2 regions of the Streptomyces sp. NPDC060000 genome follow, and region 2 is predicted to be linked to the other one. Evidence: predicted binding sites of a transcription regulator. Region 2 holds the regulator's gene; the other holds the start of a gene.
The links. Region 2 encodes HspR, which represses chaperone genes until heat shock. Its sites were predicted from a motif close to TTGAGNNNNNNNNNCTCAA; they were not measured.
Positions count from the first base shown of each region.

Region 1: the regulator HspR is predicted to act here: its motif matches at 3,933-3,951, upstream of lon (endopeptidase La).

Region 1 is NZ_JBHWUU010000037.1:70,378-80,538, forward strand. Features, by position in the region: gene ACFWBB_RS20715 (hypothetical protein) at 1-785, shown strand, start outside; gene ACFWBB_RS20720 (MarR family winged helix-turn-helix transcriptional regulator) at 831-1,310, opposite strand; gene lon (endopeptidase La) at 1,496-3,910, opposite strand; gene ACFWBB_RS20730 (GNAT family N-acetyltransferase) at 4,090-4,746, shown strand; gene ACFWBB_RS20735 (DUF5954 family protein) at 4,878-5,897, shown strand; gene ACFWBB_RS20740 (GNAT family N-acetyltransferase) at 5,983-6,765, shown strand; gene ACFWBB_RS20745 (rhomboid-like protein) at 6,778-7,572, opposite strand; gene ACFWBB_RS20750 (spermidine synthase) at 7,801-8,487, shown strand; gene ACFWBB_RS20755 (response regulator transcription factor) at 8,610-9,350, shown strand; gene ACFWBB_RS20760 (ATP-binding protein) at 9,347-10,161, shown strand, end outside.
Region 2 is NZ_JBHWUU010000058.1:43,096-53,256, forward strand. Features, by position in the region: gene ACFWBB_RS27825 (hypothetical protein) at 1-1,124, shown strand, start outside; gene ACFWBB_RS27830 (hypothetical protein) at 1,179-1,712, opposite strand; gene ACFWBB_RS27835 (hypothetical protein) at 1,813-4,812, shown strand; gene ACFWBB_RS27840 (heat shock protein transcriptional repressor HspR) at 4,968-5,420, opposite strand; gene dnaJ (molecular chaperone DnaJ) at 5,426-6,598, opposite strand; gene grpE (nucleotide exchange factor GrpE) at 6,638-7,297, opposite strand; gene dnaK (molecular chaperone DnaK) at 7,294-9,132, opposite strand; gene ACFWBB_RS27860 (MraY family glycosyltransferase) at 9,228-10,161, opposite strand, start outside.

The sequences.
Region 1 (10,161 bases), on a different contig from region 2:
CGGAACTTGTGTCGGAGGCCGGCGATCCGGCCCGCCCCAACGAGGACTTCGCGAGCGTCGGACTTCCCGCCTCCGGGCAGGGCGGTTCGCTCGTCCTCCTGGACGGAGTGACGCCGCCGCCGGACGGCGCGGGCTGTCTGCATTCGGTCGCCTGGTTCACCGCGCGGTTGGGCGGCGCCCTGACCGAACTGACCGTTTCACTCCCGGATGTTCCGCTGGCCGAGGCGCTCGCCCGGGCCATCGCGCGCACCGCCGGGGCCCATGCGGGGACCTGTGACCTTTCTCACCCGCGCACCCCTCAGGCCACCGTGGTCCTGGCGCGTTGGTCGCCGCGGACCGTCGAGTACCTGCTCCTGTGCGACGCGACGCTCCTGCTGGCGGCCCCGGACGGCACGGTCACGCCCGTCCAGGACGACCGGCTGGCCCGCCTGCCGCGCGCCCTGCTGCGGAGCGCCGAGGTCGTCGACGGCACGCTCCGCAACCGGGAGGGCGGGTTCTTCACGGCCGCGGCCGACCCCGGCGTGGCCGCCCGCGCGGTCACCGGGAGCGTGCCGCGCGGGGAGGTCCGCTCGCTGGCCGCGCTGTCGGACGGGGCCACCCGCTGGGCGGAGCTGTTCCGCAAGGGCGGCTGGACCGACCTGTTCGCCCTCGTCGACGAGGAAGGGGCGCGGGCGCTGGTGGAGCGGGTCCGGGCACTGGAGCGGGCGGACGACCGCGCCGGACGGCCCCTGCTCCGCCGGGCGAAGACGCACGACGACGCGACAGTGGTGTGCGTGGAACTGTGAGGGGTGCCGGAGTGCCCTCCGGGTCCCCTCCAGGTCATCTGCGGGTCACTTCTCCATGCCCCGGTTCAGCTGGCCGAGCAGCCGGGCCAGTTCTCCCACCTCTCTGCGGTCCCAGTCGGAGAAGTGGCTGACGTACCGCTCGCGGCGGGCCTCGCGGACCCGGCTCACCCGTACCCGGCCCTCTTCGGTGAGGTCGACCAGCCAGGCGCGCCCGTCCGCCGGGTCCGGCGCACGGGCGATCAGGCCGAGCTGCTCCAGGGCGCGCAGCTGGCGGGACATGGTGGCCTTGCCGATGCCGATGTAGCCGGCCAGTTCGGTGGCGCGCTGACGGCCGCACTCCTCGAGCCGGACGAGCAGCCCGTAGGCGGCGGGCTCCAGGTCCGGGTGGACCTCGCGGGCCATCTCCCCCTGATTGGCGCGGGCGCGGCGCAGCAGCACCGTGAGCTCCCGCTCCAGCGACAGGAACTCCCGGTCGCCCTGCTCCACACCACGCGACGGTGTCTCGCCGCCTGTGTCCTCGTGCACGTCAGCACCCCTGATCTCGCCGGTCGCTGCCATCGGTGCAGCTCACTCAGTATTTCGCAGGCCCGGGCCGGTGGCGGTGCCCAGGGCTGCGCGCCGGACACGGGGAAGGCCCGGGTCTCCGTCACAGGACCCGGGCCCTCCCCGTCCGATCACCGCGGACGGCGCCCCGCCGGGGGGCGCGGTCGTCACGCCGCGACCGGGACCTCCGACGCCGCACCGCTCGTGGCGGGCGCGAGCGCCAGCTCCAGGACCTGGCGGACGTCCGTGACGGCGTGGACGTCCAGCTTGTCCAGCACCTCCGCCGGGACGTCGTCCAGGTCGGGCTCGTTGCGCTTGGGGATGATCACCGTGGTGACGCCCGCCCGGTGCGCGGCGAGCAGCTTCTGCTTCACGCCGCCGATCGGCAGGACCCGGCCGGTCAGGGAGACCTCGCCGGTCATCGCCACGTCGGTGCGGACGAGCCGCCCGGACAGCAGGGACGCGAGGGCCGTCGTCATGGTGACGCCGGCGCTCGGGCCGTCCTTGGGGACCGCGCCCGCCGGGAAGTGGATGTGCACGCCCCGGTCCTTCAGGTCGCCCACCGGCAGCTCCAGTTCGGCGCCGTGGCTGCGCAGGAAGCTGAGCGCGATCTGCGCCGACTCCTTCATCACGTCGCCGAGCTGACCGGTGAGGGTCAGGCCCGCCGCGCCCGTCTCCGGGTCGGCCAGCGACGCCTCGACGAAGAGGACGTCACCACCGGCGCCGGTGACCGCGAGACCGGTCGCGACACCGGGCACCGCGGTCCGGCGCTCGGCCGGGTCCTGGGCGGACTCGGGCACGTGGTGCGGCCGGCCGATCAGAGCGCGCAGATCCTCGTCACGGATCGTGAACGGCAGTTCCCGCTGGCCCAGTTCGTGCTGGGCCGCGACCTTGCGCAGCAGCCGCGCGATGGACCGCTCCAGGGTGCGCACCCCCGCCTCGCGGGTGTACTCGCCGGCGAGCTTGCGCAGCGCGCTCTCGTCGAGGGCCACCTCGTCCTTGTCGAGGCCCGCCCGCTCCAGTTGGCGCGGGAGCAGGTGGTCACGGGCGATGACGACCTTCTCGTCCTCGGTGTAGCCGTCGAGGCGGACCAGCTCCATACGGTCGAGCAGGGCCTCCGGGATGGCTTCGAGCACGTTGGCGGTGGCGAGGAAGACCACGTCCGACAGGTCGAGCTCGACCTCCAGGTAGTGGTCGCGGAACGTGTGGTTCTGCGCCGGGTCCAGGACCTCGAGCAGGGCGGCCGCCGGGTCGCCCCGGAAGTCGGATCCCACCTTGTCGATCTCGTCGAGGAGCACCACCGGGTTCAGCGACCCGGCCTCCTTGATCGCCCGTACGATCCGGCCGGGGAGCGCGCCGACGTACGTACGGCGGTGGCCGCGGATCTCGGCCTCGTCCCGGACGCCGCCGAGGGCGACACGGACGAACTTGCGGCCCATCGCGTGGGCGACGGACTCGCCGAGGCTGGTCTTGCCGACGCCGGGCGGGCCGACGAGCGCGAGCACGGCACCGCCGCGCCGCCCGCCCACGACGCCCAGGCCGCGCTCACCGCGCCGCTTGCGCACGGCGAGGTACTCGGTGATCCGCTCCTTCACGTCGTCCAGGCCGGCGTGCTCGGCGTCCAGGACGGCGCGGGCGCCCTGGATGTCGTACCGGTCCTCGGTCCTTTCGTTCCACGGGAGTTCGAGGACGGTGTCCAGCCAGGTGCGGATCCAGGAGCCCTCGGGCGACTGGTCACTGGACCGCTCCAGCTTGTCGACCTCCTTGAGGGCGGCCTCGCGGACCTTCTCGGGCAGGTCGGCGGCCTCGACGCGGGCCCGGTAGTCGTCGGACTCCTCGCCCTCCTGTTCGCCGTTGAGTTCGCGCAGCTCCTTGCGGACGGCTTCCAGCTGGCGGCGCAGCAGGAACTCGCGCTGCTGCTTGTCGACGCCCTCCTGGACGTCCTTGGCGATGGTCTCGGCCACGTCCTGTTCGGCGAGGTGGTCGCGCAGCTGCTGGGTGGCGAGCTTCAGCCGGGCCACCGGGTCGGTGGTCTCCAGGAGCTCCACCTTCTGTTCGGTGGTCAGGAACGGCGAGTAGCCGGAGTTGTCGGCGAGCGCGGAGACGTCGTCGATGGCCTGGACGCGGTCGACGACCTGCCAGGCGGCGCGCTTGCGCAGCCAGGCGGTGGCGAGCGCCTTGTACTCCTTGACGAGTTCGGCGACATGACCGGGCAGCGGCTCGGGGACGGCCTGGTCGACCGTCGTCCCCTCGACCCACAGGGCCGCACCCGGCCCGGTGGTGCCGGCGCCGATCCGTACGCGGCCGCGGCCGCGGATCAGCGCGCCCGGGTCGCCGTCGGCCAGTCGGCCGACCTGCTCGACGGTGCCGAGCACACCGGTGCTCGCGTACGTCCCGTCGATGCGCGGCACCAGCAGTACGCGGGGCTTCCCGGGTTCCGAACGGGCGGCGGCCTGAGCGGCCTCCACCGCGGCGCGCACGTCGGTGTCGTTGAGGTCCAGCGGAACCACCATGCCGGGGAGCACGACCTCGTCGTCGAGAGGCAGTACGGGCAGGATGAGCGGAGCGGACGTCGATGCCATGATCTCCCCTTCGGCAGTCAAGTTGAGCTATGCCGACTCAATGCACGTGAGTCCGCGATTGTTCCCCGCGATGCGTCCCGTTCGCTGTGGGCGATCACGGCTGTCGCCCCGAAGCGCTTCGGACATACGGTCAGCGGTAATAGGCATCAAGCCTTCGAGACTATTACCAGGGGGTCCATATGAATCGGTTCGTCCAGGCATGGGTGGACGGCTGGGTCGTGTCGCGCGGGGCGGCGCCGCCCGTGGCCGAGCCGTGGGGCTGGACCGTCGACGTGGGAACGGGAATCCATCACGTCACCCGGCACGTGCTCGGTACGACGGACGACGCCGTTACCGGGCCGGCCGTCCGTAAGGTGGCGGGCGCGGTGACCGGGGCCGGCGTGTGGCTGAAGGTGTTCGCCGATCCGGCGGTGGCCGGGCCCTGGCTGGGGCCCGGCTGGTGGATCGACCCCGAGGCCGGCTTCCTGATGACGGCCCCGCTCACGGACGCCCCACCCGGCTCCACCCCCGCCGGCTACCGGACGCGCACCTGGTCGCGCGGCGGCGTGACCCGCACCATGATCGCCGCCCCGGACGGCTCCCTGGCCGCGCGCGGCCAGATCGCCCCGACCGGCGCGACGGCGGTCGTCGACCAGATCGAGACGTCCCCCGGCCACCGCCGCCGCGGACTCGGCGCCCTCGTCATGCGGACGCTCCACCGCGCGGCGGCCGAACAGGGCGCCCGGACCGGTGTCCTGGGCGCGACACCCGAGGGGCGGGCACTGTACGAGTCCCTGGGCTGGCGCGTCGAGTCAGCGCTGACCAGCGCCGAGTTCACGGGAGACACACGGGGGTGACGTCCGGCGGCCGAGAGGGCGCACCCTTCGGTGCCGCACGACGGGGCACGCCCCTCGCGCCCCCTCCCCGTACCCCGCCCACTTCCGGCATTCACCCCGAAGCGGCCTGCCACCCCGACCACAATGCGCGTATGACCGATGACTGGAAGCGACGTCTCGACGCCCTCCACGCCGACCTGGTCCGCCGTGACGACCCCGTCGCCTGGGTAACGGAGGCGGACGCCGTCGAGGCCTCGCGGCGTTATCCGCACATCGCGCTGCGCGGACCCGTCTTCGGTATCGCCGCGCGGGACCCGGCCGCCGCCGAGCCGGGCTGGCGGCTGCTGAAGCCGGTGGTGGACGGCATGCCCCAGCAGGCCCGCGACGGGCTGAACTCGCACCTGTGGTTCAAGGCGAAGGACGGCCCCGACGACCCGGCCGTCCGGCGTGAGCTGCTGGCGGCCGTGGCCGTGCTGGAGCGGGCTCCGGCCGACGAGGTGGAGGCGCTGGGCGTGCGCTACCGGGTGGTGCGCGGCGACGAGTTCGCCCGGACCGGCGACGACGGTCTGGAGCCGCCCCGGCCCACCGACCTCGAGCCCCCGGACCCCTCGTGGGAGGACCCGGGCGCCGCCCCCTCACCGGACGTGGGCTACGTCCTGGACCCCGACCGCGACGAGGGCCCGATGGCGGGCGCCCTCCGGCTGGGCCTGCGCGACTTCACGTACACGGGCGCCCGCTTCCCCTCCGACGTGCGCGCGGACTCCGAGTGGGCGGCCCGGACCCATCCGGACGTGGTGCGCCTCCCCGTCGGCTTCTCGGTGGCCGAACGCGACGACTCCGGCTGGACCCCGTGCGGGTCGCTTGCGGCGACCCCGCACGAGGCGCGCCGCTCGCTGTACGAGGGGATGGCCCGCGTCTGGGCGATGCTCTACCGCTTCGACGAACACAAGAAGGTTCTCTACGCACGGGCCGCGGAGGCGTTCCGGGCCGCCGGGCGGGCCGACGAGGCGAGGGTGGAGGGCCGCCTGTTCCGGATCTGCCGCGTCGAACGGATGGTCCGCCTGGGCCCTGACGGCCCCGAGCCGCCCCGCCCGTCGGACGTCGACGAGTACGGCCCCATGAAGCTCCACCCGACCCTCCACGAGAACGGCACAGTCCAGTTCGACGACTGACGACCGACGACCGACCCCGACGACCCGACCGGCGACCGGCGACCGGCGACCGACGACCGATGACCGACGACTAACGTCACCGTTCATGACGGACACGCAGACGCTGCTCGCCGCGTACGACGCCCAGTTGCGCGGCGCTCCGCCGACCGCGGTCACCCACCCTCCCGACGGTCCGCTGACCCGTATCGCGGGCCCGCTGCGGGCGCTGGTGACCGCACCCCGGGAGCTGGGGCTGCGCGGCAGCGAACTGGACGAACTGATCGCCCGGCAGCGGGACTTCTTCGCGGCACGCGGCGAGGCGGTGGAATGGCGGATGCGCGGCCACGACACCCCGGCCGACCTCCCCGACCGGCTGCGCGCGGCGGGCTTCGCGCCCGGGCCGCAGGAGACGGTCCTGGCCGCCGTCGTCGCGCACACGGCCGTACACCGGGCCGAGCCGCCGCTGCCGCCGGGCGTGACGCTGCGCCGGGTCACCGACGACGCCGACCTGCTCGCCGTCGCGGCGCTGCAGTCGGCGGTCTGGGGCGTGGACCTGAGCGGCCTCGGCGGCGATCTGATCGCGCGGGTCGCCGCGGCCCCGCGGGACACCGTCGTGCTGGTCGCCGAGGCGGACGGCGTGCTGGTCTCGGCGGGCTGGCTGTCGGTGCGCCCCGGCACGGAGTTCGGCACGCTGCTGGGCGGCGCGACGCTCGCCGGGTGGCGTGGCCGGGGCATCTACCGGGCCCTCGTGGCCGCCCGCCTCGTCCTCGCCGCCGCCCACGGGATCCCGTACCTGCATGTGGACGCCTCGGCCGACAGCGCGCCCCTGCTGCGCGGGATGGGCTTCCGCACGCTCACCAAGATGACGCCGTACGTCTGGTCGCCGTGAGCCGGGCAGCGGTCAGGCCCTGCCCCAGCGCCGGATCCACGGCCAGGTGGCGACGCCTATCGCCAGTGCGATCAGGTGCCCCCAGTTCGTCAGCGGGTCGGTGAAGGCGATCAGGTCCTGGAGCAGCATCCCGCCGAAGGCGGCGAGGAGCGGCCCGCGCAGCCACGGCCCGAGCAGGCCCGCCAGGGCGCCGACGCTCGCGGCGACGCCGAAGCTGATGCCGTAGTCGAGACGGTGCAGCGAACTGTCGGGCAGCCGGCCGGCGAGCACCGCCAGGCCCACCGGGACCTCGGTCGCGAGGGTGGCCAGGACATGCCCGAGCAGGAAGACGACGGCCGTACGGACGCCGCCGATGCGCCGCTCCAGCGCGGTGAGGACCACCAGGAAGCCCACCGTGAACGGGGAGGCGAAGCCGCCCGCCACCCACAGCGCGCTGGCCACCAGCACCAGTACGGGTGTCCGCACCAGATGGGCGACATCGGTGCTCGAGCCCTGGTGCAGGGCGTGCACGAGGGCCGGGTCGGCGTGCGCGGTGACATAGGAGGTGACGGCGAGGACGGCCGCGTACGAGAGGGCGAAGGGGGCGGGGACCCGGTACCGGCGGCGGGGGGCCGCCCCTACGAGCGGCAGGGCGAGCGGCACAACGGGCGGTACAACGGACGGCACGGCGGACGGTGCAACGGGCGGCACGGCGGGCGGTGCAACGGGCGGCACGGTGCGGGGCGGGGCGTGCTGGGCCGGGATGCCGTCCAGCAGCCCGCGGACATCGGGCGGGGGCGGGCTCGTGGGTGCGGCCGTACGTTCCACCGTGAGGCCCTCCTTCCGTTTCACCTCACTTTTCGCGCCGCGGCTGTCCGCTGTCTGTGACCGACGCCACGCCTGAGCGGATTCACAGCAAGCTCTGAGGCTTCTCCCGGCCGACTCCTAAACGTTCCGTACGTGCCGCCAACCCGTTCCGAACGGACATACGTCAATCCCATCCGCAGCACACGGAATTCCCTCAACGAACGGCCAGGGAAGTGCCAGGATGGGCCGATGCCCATCCCGTACGACATCCCCGACGCACCCGTTGTGCTGGACCGTCGCGAGGGCCCCTACGGTGAGGTCGTCCTGCGCCGGCACGGGGAGTTGCTCCAGATCATCGCCAACGGCTGCTTCCTGATGGACACCTCGGACGGCCGCTCGGAACGGCTGCTGGTCGACGCCGCGCTGGCCGCGCTGGACGGCCGCCCCTCGCCGGACCTGCTGATCGGCGGCCTCGGTGTCGGTTTCTCCCTCGCGCACGCCACCGCCGATCCCCGCTGGGGCGGGGTCACGGTCGTGGAGCGCGAGCGCGCCGTCATCGACTGGCATCTCGACGGCCCGCTGGCCGCGCTGTCGGCGGACGCCCTCGCCGACTCCCGGTCCGAGATCGTCGAGGCGGATCTGCTCGACTACGTCAATGAGACATGCGACACATTCGACGCGATGTGCCTCGACATCGACAACGGGCCCGGCTGGACCGTCACCGAGGGCAACGACAGCCTCTACTCCGCGGCCGGACTGGCTGGCTGCGCACGGGTGTTGAGACCCGGTGGGGTACTGGCGGTGTGGTCGGCCCGTCCCTCTCCGGAATTCGAGGGAACCATGCGGAATGCCGGGTTCCAACAGGTGCGTACCGAAGAGATCCCGGTTGCCCGAGGCGTGCCGGACGTCGTACACCTCGCCGTCAGGCCTGGATAGCAAAGCCGTGGTGACTCCCCGTACGCTGCACCCCTGACGCCGATCATTTACGCGTCAACCGCAGTCATGCGCAGACATGGGATCACCCCACTGGTTCCGGAAAGCACACTCAGGGGCGGGCGATGGAGCAGACACACACCGCACACAACAGCACGGCGACAGCCACACCGGGCGCGCAGCGGCGCGTTCTGGTGGTCGAGGACGACGCGACGATCGTCGACGCCATCGCGGCCCGCCTGCGCGCCGAGGGATTCCTCGTGCAAACGGCGGGTGACGGCCCGGCGGCCGTCGACACGGCAGAGGCCTGGCAGCCCGACCTGCTGATCCTCGACATCATGCTGCCCGGCTTCGACGGTCTGGAGGTCTGCCGCCGTGTGCAGGCCGCCCGTCCGGTGCCGGTGCTCATGCTCACCGCGCGCGACGACGAGACCGACATGCTGGTCGGGCTCGGCGTGGGCGCCGACGACTACATGACCAAGCCGTTCTCGATGCGGGAGCTGGCGGCACGCGTGCACGTACTGCTGCGCCGGGTGGAGCGGGCGGCGATCGCGGCGACGACGCCGCGCAGCGGGATCCTGCGGCTCGGCGAGCTGGAGATCGACCACGCGCAGCGCCGGGTGCGGGTCCGCTCGGAGGACGTGCACCTCACGCCCACCGAGTTCGACCTGCTGGTCTGCCTGGCGAACACCCCGCGCGCGGTGCTCTCCCGTGAGCAGCTCCTCGCGGAGGTCTGGGACTGGGCGGACGCCTCCGGCACCCGTACCGTCGACAGCCACATCAAGGCGCTGCGGCGGAAGATCGGCGCCGAACGGATCCGCACGGTGCACGGGGTGGGCTACGCACTGGAGACGCCGACGCCATGAGCTCCGGGCCGGACGGACCGAGAAGCCCCGCTCCCGGAACCGGGGAGTCCTGGGGCCACGTACGCCCGTTCTCGATCAAGACCAAGCTGGGTGCGCTGGTCGTCATCTCGGTGCTGATCACCACCGGTCTGTCGATGATCGCGGTGCACACCAAGACGGAGCTGCGCTTCATCACGGTCTTCTCGATGATCGCCACACTGCTGATTACGCAGTTCGTGGCACATTCGCTCACCGCGCCGCTGGACGAGATGAACACGGTGGCCCGGTCCATCTCGCACGGCGACTACACCCGCCGGGTGAGCGAGAACCGCGGCGACGAGCTGGGCGACCTGGCCCAGACGATCAACGTCATGGCGGACGAGCTGGAGGCGCAGGACCGGCAGCGCAAGGAGCTGGTGGCCAACGTCTCGCACGAGCTGCGCACGCCCATCGCCGGTCTGCGCGCCGTCCTGGAGAACGTCGTCGACGGCATCGCCGAGGCGGACCCCGAGACGATGCGCACCGCCCTGAAGCAGACGGAGCGGCTCGGCCGGCTGGTGGAGACGCTGCTGGACCTGTCCCGCCTCGACAACGGCGTCGTCCCGCTGCGCAAGCGGCGTTTCGAGGTGTGGCCGTATCTGTCCGGGGTGCTGAAGGAGGCCAACATGGTCGCCTCGGCGCGCGCCACGATGGGCTCGGGCGGCAACCACACGCGCACGGACGTCCATCTGCACCTGGACGTGTCCCCGCCGGAGCTGACCGCGCACGCGGACCCGGAGCGCATCCACCAGGTCGTCGCGAACCTGATCGACAACGCCGTCAAGCACAGCCC
Region 2 (10,161 bases):
ATCTCACCTGCCTCGCACTGGACTTCGGCGCGGGATCGGCGAGTACGGAGTTGCTGGCCGACCTGGCCGTCCAGAGCGTGATGCGGCGGCTGTCCTCCTTCCAGGAGACCGCGCCGTCCGTCCTCGTGGCCCTCGGCGAGCAGGGCCTGCAGCGGCGCCACCTCGAACAGCTGGCGCAGGTCTGCGAGCGCCACGGGTCCCAACTGGTGCTGCTGCACCCGCACCTGCGGGACGCGGCGGAGCAGATGATCGGGGGCGGTACGGTCGCCTTCATGAAGCTCGGCAACCACCAGGAGGCCAATGTCGCGGCGGACTTCATCGGCCGCGAGCACTCCTTCGTCCTGCATTCGTTGACGGACACCGAGGGCAGGACCGTCAACACCTCCGTCGCCAAGACGATCGGCTCCTCCGTCAGCAGGGGAACGACGTACAGCGAGTCCGCCACCCGCGGACGCAACTGGGGCAGCAGCAGCTCCACCAGCTACCAGGGCGGCGACAACCCGTTCTCGACGTCCTCCTCCAGCAACTCCGGTGGCAGCTACAGCGAGACGACTGGCACCTCCACCAGCTTCACGTACTCCACCAACGAGTCCACGACCCACACCACCGGCGACAGCGACAGCACCAGCCTGGCGACCGGGCAGCAGCGCGTCTACGAATACGTCCTTGAGCCCACGCAACTGCAGGCGCTCGCCGAGTTCAGCCTCCTGGTGGTGGAGCGGCACCCGGGCGGAGCCGTGCAGGTACACGCCGGCGACTGCAACCCGAACCTCGTCCTTCTGGACCGAGTGAGCATGGCACCTCTCCCGCAGTTCGACCCGGCACCGGCGGCGGCCCAGATCGCCGCGCCGCAGCCGCCTGGGCTCCAGCAGCCCTACCCTGTCGCCCCTCAGCAGCCGTACGTGCCCCCAACCCAGCCGACAGCACCTCAGCAGCCGTACGCACCCACGGGTCAGCAGGGACATCAGACGGCACCCCACCAGCCCTACGCCCCTGCGGTCCAGCCCGCCGCGCCCCAGCAACCGCAGTGGCCGTCCCAGGGGCAACCACAACAACCCGGTGGTGGCTGGACCCAGGGTCCACCCCCGAGCTGGCCAGGGCAGCAGCCGGGAAGCTTTCGGTGACCTCTAGTAACCTCTACTGCCTCCGAAAAGCCGAGGTGCGTACCAAGGCCGCGCTCATGCCCCGGTAGCCGCACCGCCGGGCGGGCTGCTGACCGTGTCGATGTCGGCGAGGATCTGCCGCGTGAGCCGGAGTTCGATCGCCAGAATGTCGTGGCGGAACTTCCCCGGATCCTTTTCGTAGCGGGCCCTGCCCACTTCGGAGGTGAAGGCGGATGCGGGGACCGCCTCCTGGCCCGGAGGAATGAACTTCTGGATCTCCTCGATGGCGGCCACCGCATACGCCATCGCGCCGCGGTGCTTGTGGTGCTCGGACTCGGGTGAGTTGAGCATCTCGAGTCCGGCGCGGGCGGAGACATCGGACGCGACCGCCGCGAACTCACCGGGATCGATGATCTCGGACGGCTCCGGGCCACCGAAGGCGGGAGGCGGCGGTGGAATCTCGTCCGCCATCAGGAAGGTGAAATTCCGGTTGCGGCCGCACTCTCGGCAGGCGCCCTCGTAGACGGCGACGATGTCGCCACCGCGCTGTTCCAGACGGTGCCGACGGTCGAAGTCGGGACTCCCGCACTCGCACAAATGCAAGTCCATGTACAGGTGCGCTTCCAACGAGGAGCGGGCTCTCAACATGACATGATCCTAGGGCTGTTGTGCGATTTGAGCAGGTACCGGGCCCGGGAGGGGCATCAACATGGACAGTTGGGCCAATCCCCGGACGGCGATGGGCACACTGCCTCAGTACCCGCACGCGCACCAGGAAGAACTCGTGTCGGCCGCAGGGCGCGGCATGGCCTCGGTGGCCGCCGCTGTCCTCGGAGACGGGCTGGACTCCCTTGACGTGGATCGGACCAGCGAGGGACGTCAGTATTTCGTACTGAAGGACAGCCAGGGGGAGTCCGCGACGGTCTGGGTGGACGCCGTTCCACTGGTGAGGGGGACGATCGCCGACACGGCGACGAACACGATGTCGCAGAACTACGTGGTCCGCGTCTCCGACCGACTCCCGACCGAGATGCTGAGCCGGGTGCTCGCGCACGAACTCGGTGAGCTCATGGCCGTGCGCGAACGTGCCGCCCAGGGTCTGGCTCCGGTGCGGGAGGACCTGCTGCGCGAAGGAGCCCAACTCCCTTCGGATCAGGAGCTGTCCGCAGCGGACAGAGGCCGCATAGGTGAGCTCAACTGGCTCGCCGCGCGTAGCGCAGCCCCCGATCTCTCCCCCCAACAGCAGTTGGAGGCGCGTGCGGAGTTCTCCGCGCTGCTTGATCCGTACGGCATCCGTCCGACCGTCGCCATGAGCGACGAGGAGGCGTTCCGGCCCCAGGAGAGGGCGGCCCGGGTCCGGTACCGGGTGTCGTTCGGCTCCCTCTCCACGGACTCCGTGAGTCTTCTCGACGCCCTCGCCCACCCCATCGAGAACCTCCCCCCCGCCGACGCCACCGCCCTCCAGGCATCCCGGGACGCCGCTCTCCGGGCCGAGCGCCAGGTCGAGGCGTTCATCGGGCGGCGTGAAGTCACCATGCCGATGCCGGGCTACGACCAGAACGGGCTGCCGCTCCCCCGCGATGAGCTGGAACCCGCTGCCGAGCGGTGGGCGGAGTACCGCGCCCAGGTCAGCGAGCGCACCGTGCAGACGTTGGAGGGGCAGCTCGCCGAAGAAAGACTCCCGTTGCGCAAGGTCGTGATCGGCGGCGGCGCGAGTCTCACCGGGCGGGACCCGGAGGCGCTGCTGGTGGACGGGGCGGGCCGTTGGCACCTGGACCCCGGGAGCGGGATCGTGCAGTCGGCGGACCAGGACCGCGACCTCGCGCAGTGGATGGGCGTCGACCCGTACTCGGCGGTCGACGACCCCCGGCACCGGGTGTCCATCCACGCGGTACGGGTCTGGGAGGACCAGCTCGCCACCCAGGGCGACGTGGTGAACGGCCACGCCCGTCTGCGCCTGGGCCGGGACGGTGAACTCCTCGCCGAGGTGAGGGCGTTCGCCGAGGACGGCAAGGAGAGCGGGCCCCCGCTGTGGGTGGCGTGCGACGGGACGCCGAGCGTCGCGACCGGCCTCACGCCGGACGTGGTGCCGGGCATGCCGCGCGGCCGGACCGGGGTGGAGAGCCGGAGCGAGGCCGTACGGCTGATCGGTGACCGGCTGCGGGAGCTGGAAGGACAGGGAGTGGCCCGCGCGGGCGAGCTGCGCTCCTGGCTGACCCAGGCCGAGCGGGGCGGCGCGGACGCCCGGACCGTGCTCGGCGCCCTGGAGTCGTCCTCGCTGAAGGACGCCCTCACGGCGGGCCTGGACACCGATGCCACCGCCCGCCTGGACAACTGCTTCACCGCCCTCGACGCGACCCGGAAGTGGGAGGCGGCGCGCGAGGCCGCCGAGGGCCGGGCGCTGCTGGGCGACGAGGTCGCCGAGAACCGTTTCGACCCGCACGCCGCCCAGCACTGGATCATCGCGGGGTCCGGCGGCACCGGGGTCGCCAACGCCGAGATCATCCTGCGGGAGAATCCCGACGCTCGGGTCACGATCGTCGGCTCGAGGCCGCCGGCCGCGCTCCAGCACCAGGTCCAGTACCCGGAGATGCTCGCCCGGTACGGCACGGGCGAGGACCCGCGTCTGACGATCGGCCGGGCGGAGGTGGGCGCGATAGAGACCTACCGGCACGAGAACGGCGAGACCTGGTTCCAGGCGGAGTACGTGGACGAGGCCACCGCGGAACGGAAGACGGCCCGGGCCGACGGCTACGTCTCCAGCCTCGGCCGCACCAACCCGCTCCCGCCCGCCCTCCAGGTCCTCGCCAACGAGGTGCGCGACCGGGGCGGGGAGATTTCCGGGGACCTGCTGTTCGACAAGGACGACCAGTACATCGGCTACGGCCTCACCTTCACCGTGGACGGCAGGGAACACCGCGTCGACGTGGACGGCGCGGCCTCCTGGCAGCTGCCGCGAGAGATCTTCGCCCCGGAGACGGGAGTTCAGGGCGCGCTGAACGGGATGGGCGCCCGCGGTCTGCCGTCCGAGACCGGCAACGCGGCCCCCGGCTTCTCCCCGATCGCCCGCCAGAGCGCCCTGCGCGCACGCGCCGTCGCGGCGGCAGCGGCGGGCGACCCCGAAGCGGTACGACGACTGTCGACCGTCCCGGAACGCTGGCAGCGCCCGGACCTGGGCCAGGTGACGGAAGCGACGGAAGCGACGGAAGCGACGGAGCCGAGGGGAGCACGGGAGGCGAAGGAGGCGCAGGAGGCGCGGGAGGCAAGGGGAGCGACAGAGGCCAGGGGGGCGACGGAGGCCAGGGGGGCGACGGAGGCCAGGGGGGCGACGGAGACGACGAAAGCACCGGCCGCAGGCCCCGTATACCCCGCCCCGCCCCAGGAGAAGGCCGAGACGACGGAACGGACCGAGACGACGGAAAAGACCAAGGCCACGGAACAGACCGAGGCCACGGAACAGACCAAGGCGACGGAACGGGGTCCGAAGCCCGTCACCGCCCTCGCCCCCGAACCGGCCACAGCCCCATCCCCCACCGCCGAGACCCCCAGGCCGGCTCCGTCCCCCGCCCCGGGCATCTCCGGTTCGCACCTCTGGCAGCTGGGCGTACCCAAGGGCGGCGTCGGCCGCCCGCCCGCCCCCGCCCAGGAACCCCAGCCACAGCCGCCCGGCCACGAGCGGCCCGAGCCGGGCGTCGACATGGGCGACTGACGGGCCGTGGACGACACGCCGGAGGGACAAGGAGCAAGAGCAGGAGCAGAAGCAGGAGCAGGAGCAGGAGCAGGAGCAAGTGCCAGAACGGGAACAGGAACAGGAACAGGAAGGGGCCCGGAGTCGAAACTCCGGGCCCGTTCCCCTGGCTCATCTCAGTCGGCGGACGGCTGCCGTTTCGGCCGCCAGACCACCAACGCGCTGGTCTGCTGCACCTCCTGGTACGGCACCAGGTCGCGCCGGTAGGAGGCGTGCACGGCTGCCTCCCGCTGCTGCATGGCCGTGGCCGCGCCGTCCAGCGCGGCCTCCAGCTCCGCGGCCCTCGCCTGGAGCGCGGCCACCTGGTTCTCCAGCTCGATGATCCGCTTGATGCCGGCCAGGTTGATGCCCTCGTCCTGGGACAGGGCCTGCACCGTGCGCAGCAGCTCGATGTCGCGGGCCGAGTAACGGCGGCCCCGGCCGGCGGTGCGGTCGGGGGAGACCAGGCCCAGACGGTCGTACTGACGCAGCGTCTGCGGGTGCAGGCCGGAGAGCTGGGCCGCCACCGAGATGACGTAGACCGGAGTCTCCTGAGTCAGTTCATACGGGTTACGCCGACGGCCGTCCATCACGCTCAAGCTCCCTTCGCGGCCTCGAACAGCTCCGCCCGCGGGTCCTCGCCCGCGGTCGCCTCGCGATACGCCTCCAGCGCGTCACGAGCCTTCCCCGACAAGTCCTTCGGAACACTCACCTCGACGGTGACCAACAGGTCGCCGCGGGTGCCGTCCTTGCGGACCGCGCCCTTGCCCCGCGCCCGCATGGTGCGGCCGTTGGGCGTGCCGGGGGGAAGCTTCAAGGTCAGGGACGGTCCACCGAGCGTCGGCACCCTGATCTCGCCGCCGAGCGCCGCCTCGGTGAACGTCACCGGCACGGTCACCGTCAGGTTGTCCTCCTTGCGGCCGAACACCGGATGCGCGCCGACGTGGACGACGACGTACAGGTCGCCCGACGGGCCGCCGCGCTCGCCCGGGCCGCCCTTGCCGCGCAGCCGGATACGCTGACTGTCCGTCACCCCCGCGGGGATGCGGACCTGCATGGTCCTCGACGACTTCGCGCGGCCGCTGCCCTTGCAGTCCAGGCAGGGATGCTCGGCGATCAGGCCCCGGCCCTTGCAGTCCGGGCAGGGGTCGGTCAGGGAGAAACCGCCGCCCGAACCCCTCGCCACCTGGCCCGTGCCGACACAGGTCGGGCACACCCGTGGGGTGCCGTTCTTGTCGCCCGTCCCCGAACACGCCTTGCAGGGAGCCTGCGAGGACATGCGCAGCGGGACCGTCGCGCCCTCGATCGCCTCCGCGAAGGTCAGGGTGACCTCGGTGTCGATGTCCTGGCCGCGCCGGGGCTGGGTACGGGTCGTGCCGGGCCCGCCACGGTTGAACAGGCCGCCGAAGACGTCCCCGATACCGCCGCCGAAGCCGCCCTGGGCACCGCCGCCCTGGGCGCCTCCGAAGAGGTCGCCCAGGTCGAAGTTGAAGGAGCCGCCCGCGCCCGGCCCCGGGCGGTAGCCGCCGTTGCCGAAGAGGGCGCGCGCCTCGTCGTACTCCTTGCGCTTCTTGGGGTCACCGAGGACGTCGTTCGCCTCGGAGATCTCCTTGAAGCGCTCCTCCGCCTTGGCGTTGCCCTTGTTGGCGTCCGGGTGGAACTCGCGGGCGAGCTTCCGGTACGCCTTCTTGATCTCGGCCTCGGTGGCGTCCTTGGGGACGCCGAGGACCTTGTAGAAGTCCTTCTCGACGAAGTCCTTGGTGCTCATCCTCGACGTCCCTCCTTCCACCCGATCATCCGCTCGAGCTCAGCCCTCGTCCGGGCCACCGCTCTCCTTGTCGTCGCCCGCCGCCTCGGCCTCGTCGGCCTTCACCGCCTGCGCACCGGGCTGCGGTTCGGCCACGGCCACCCGCGCGGGGCGGATGGTGCGCTCGCCGATCCGATACCCGGGCTGGAGAATCGCCACGCACGTCGTTTCGGTGACGTCGGGCGCGTAGCTGTGCATCAGGGCTTCGTGGATCGTCGGGTCGAAGGGCTCGCCCTCCTTGCCGAACTGCTGGAGGCCCATCTTCGCCGCGACGGTCTCCAGCGATTCGCCCACCGACTTGAAGCCGCCGACGAACTCGCCGTGTTCCCGCGCGCGGCCGATGTCGTCGAGTACGGGCAGGAGTTCGGTCAGGAGGTTCGCGATGGCGATCTCCTTGACCGCGATCCGGTCGCGCTCGACCCGGCGGCGGTAGTTCTGGTACTCGGCCTGGAGGCGCTGGAGGTCGGCGGTGCGCTCACCGAGGGCGGTGCGCACCTGGTCCAGCTGGGCCACCAGACCGGCTGTCTGGTTCGCGTCCCCGGCCGGGGCCGCCCCCGCCGCCGAAGCGGAGGAGGGAGCGGTCTTCGGCTCGGCGTCTTCAGGGGTGGCGCCGGAGGGGACGTCGGGCTTCTCCTCGAAGCCCGGAGTCTCCTCCGTCACGCGGCACCGTCCTTGCGCTCGTCGTCCACGATCTCGGCGTCCACCACGTCGTCGTCGGCCTTCGGGGCGTCGGCCTGCGGGGCGTCGGCGGACTGACCGGCCTGGGCGTCGGCGTACATGGCCTGGCCGACCTTCTGCGAGACCGCGGCGACCTTCTCGGTGGCCGTGCGGATCTCGGCGGTGTCCTCGCCCTTGAGCGCGGCCTTCAGCTCCTCGACGGCGGCCTCGACCTCGGTCTTGACCTCGCCCGGGACCTTGTCCTCGTTGTCCTTGAGGAACTTCTCCGTCTGGTAGACGAGCTGCTCGCCCTGGTTGCGGGCCTCGGCGGCCTCGCGACGACGGTGGTCCTCGTCCGCGTACTGCTCGGCCTCCTGGCGCATGCGGTCGACCTCGTCCTTCGGCAGCGAGGAGCCGCCGGTGACGGTCATCTTCTGCTCCTTGCCGGTGCCGAGGTCCTTGGCCGTGACGTGCATGATGCCGTTGGCGTCGATGTCGAAGGCGACCTCGATCTGCGGGACGCCACGCGGGGCCGGCGGCAGACCGGTCAGCTCGAACATGCCGAGCTTCTTGTTGTACGCCGCGATCTCGCGCTCACCCTGGTAGACCTGGATCTGCACCGACGGCTGGTTGTCCTCGGCCGTCGTGAAGATCTCCGAACGCTTCGTCGGGATCGTCGTGTTGCGCTCGATCAGCTTGGTCATGATGCCGCCCTTGGTCTCGATACCGAGGGACAGCGGGGTCACGTCGAGGAGCAGGACGTCCTTGACCTCACCCTTGAGGACACCGGCCTGGAGCGCGGCGCCGATGGCGACGACCTCGTCCGGGTTGACGCCCTTGTTGGCGTCCTGACCGCCGGTCAGCTCCCTGACGAGCTCGGCGACGGCGGGCATCCGGGTCGAACCACCGACGAGAACGACGTGGTCGATCTCGGAGAGGTTGATGCCGGCGTCCTTGATGACGTTGTGGAACGGCGTCTTGCAGCGCTCCAGCAGGTCGGCCGTCAGCTGCTGGAACTGGGCGCGCGTGAGCTTCTCGTCCAGGTGCAGCGGGCCCTCGGCGGACGCCGTGATGTAGGGCAGGTTGATCGAGGTCTCGGTGGACGAGGACAGCTCGATCTTCGCCTTCTCGGCGGCCTCGCGCAGACGCTGGAGCGCCATCTTGTCCTTGGCGAGGTCCACACCGTGGCCGGCCTTGAACTGCTGCACCAGGTAGTCGACGACACGCTGGTCCCAGTCGTCACCACCGAGGTGGTTGTCGCCGTTGGTGGCCTTCACCTCGACGACGCCGTCACCGATCTCCAGGAGGGACACGTCGAAGGTGCCGCCACCGAGGTCGAAGACGAGGATCGTCTGGTCGTCCTTGTCGAGGCCGTACGCGAGCGCGGCCGCGGTGGGCTCGTTGACGATGCGAAGGACGTTGAGACCGGCGATCTCACCGGCTTCCTTCGTCGCCTGACGCTCGGAGTCGTTGAAGTACGCCGGGACGGTGATGACCGCGTCGGCCACCTTCTCGCCCAGGTAGGCCTCCGCGTCGCGCTTGAGCTTCTGCAGGATGAACGCGCTCATCTGCTGCGGGTTGAAGTTCTTCCCGTCGAGCTCGATCGACCAGTCCGTGCCCATGTGACGCTTCACCGAGCGGATGGTCCGGTCCACGTTCGTGACTGCCTGGCGCTTTGCCACCTCGCCGACGAGCACTTCACCGTTCTTGGCGAAGGCGACGACGGACGGCGTGGTCCTGGCACCCTCGGCGTTGGTGATGACGGTGGGCTCGCCGCCCTCCAGAACACTTACGACGGAGTTGGTGGTGCCCAGGTCGATGCCGACCGCACGTGCCATGGTGATCTTCCTCCAGCTGACTTGAGTGGAACGGACTCAAGTGTGCACGACACTCACCGTGCGGTCAACAGACCTGAGTCCAACTCACTCAACTCTTATCCGTTCCTTACGCGCAAGGAAGCGTTGACCTGCGGAGATACGGAGCGCCCGGCCCGCCGATCCGAGGATTCGGGGTGGTGCGCATGGTCCTCAGGTTGACGCCGGGGCGCGTACACGGGCGCGGAACCCGCCCCGGGACGCGGCGCGGGACGACCCTCCTGATGTCCACCAGCCCCGAAGGTCCCGCCGGCGCCACCACCGGCCCCGCGGGCAACTCCGGCCGTACGGGCCCCGCGAGGGCCACGCGCGCGTGGCGTGCGTCCAGCCCGTCCGGGGCGACGGCCACGCGCGCGCGTCGGGCCGTACACCGCGACCCGCAGCAGACCGAACACGACGACGAGTGCCCCGCCGGCCACCCACAACACCGCCCGTACATCCATCCACCCGGAGTGCACCAACACCCCGACGAGCACCGCGGCGAAGGCCGCGACACCGAGCAGGACGGTCACCCCCTGGGCCGTGAGCCCGAGCCGCCGCAGCCGGTGGGCGAGATGGTCGGACCCGCAGCGCAGCAGCGGCCGCCGGGCCAGCCGCCGCGACAGCACGACCAGGACGACGTCGGCCCCGGCGACCGCGGTGAGCGCGAGCAGCACGCCCGCGCCGACGACGGGATCGTGTCCCGCGCGGGCGGTCACGGCGGCCGCGGCGAGCAGGAAGCCGGCGAAGAGCGACCCGCACGCCCCGAGGGCGACACGCGCGGGCGGCCAGTTGTGCATCAGGAACCCGGTCAGCGCGGCGGCGAACACGCTCAGCAGCACCGCCAGCCCGTCCATCACCTCGACGGCGGCGCAGGCGGCCACCCCGAAGGCCGTGACCACCCCGACGGTCCCGGCCACCCCGTCGGCGTGGTCGAGCGACCGGAAGGCGAGGGCGACGAAGGTGATCCAGCCGACGCCCGCGACTCCCGCGATCACCCCGGTGTCGCCGTAC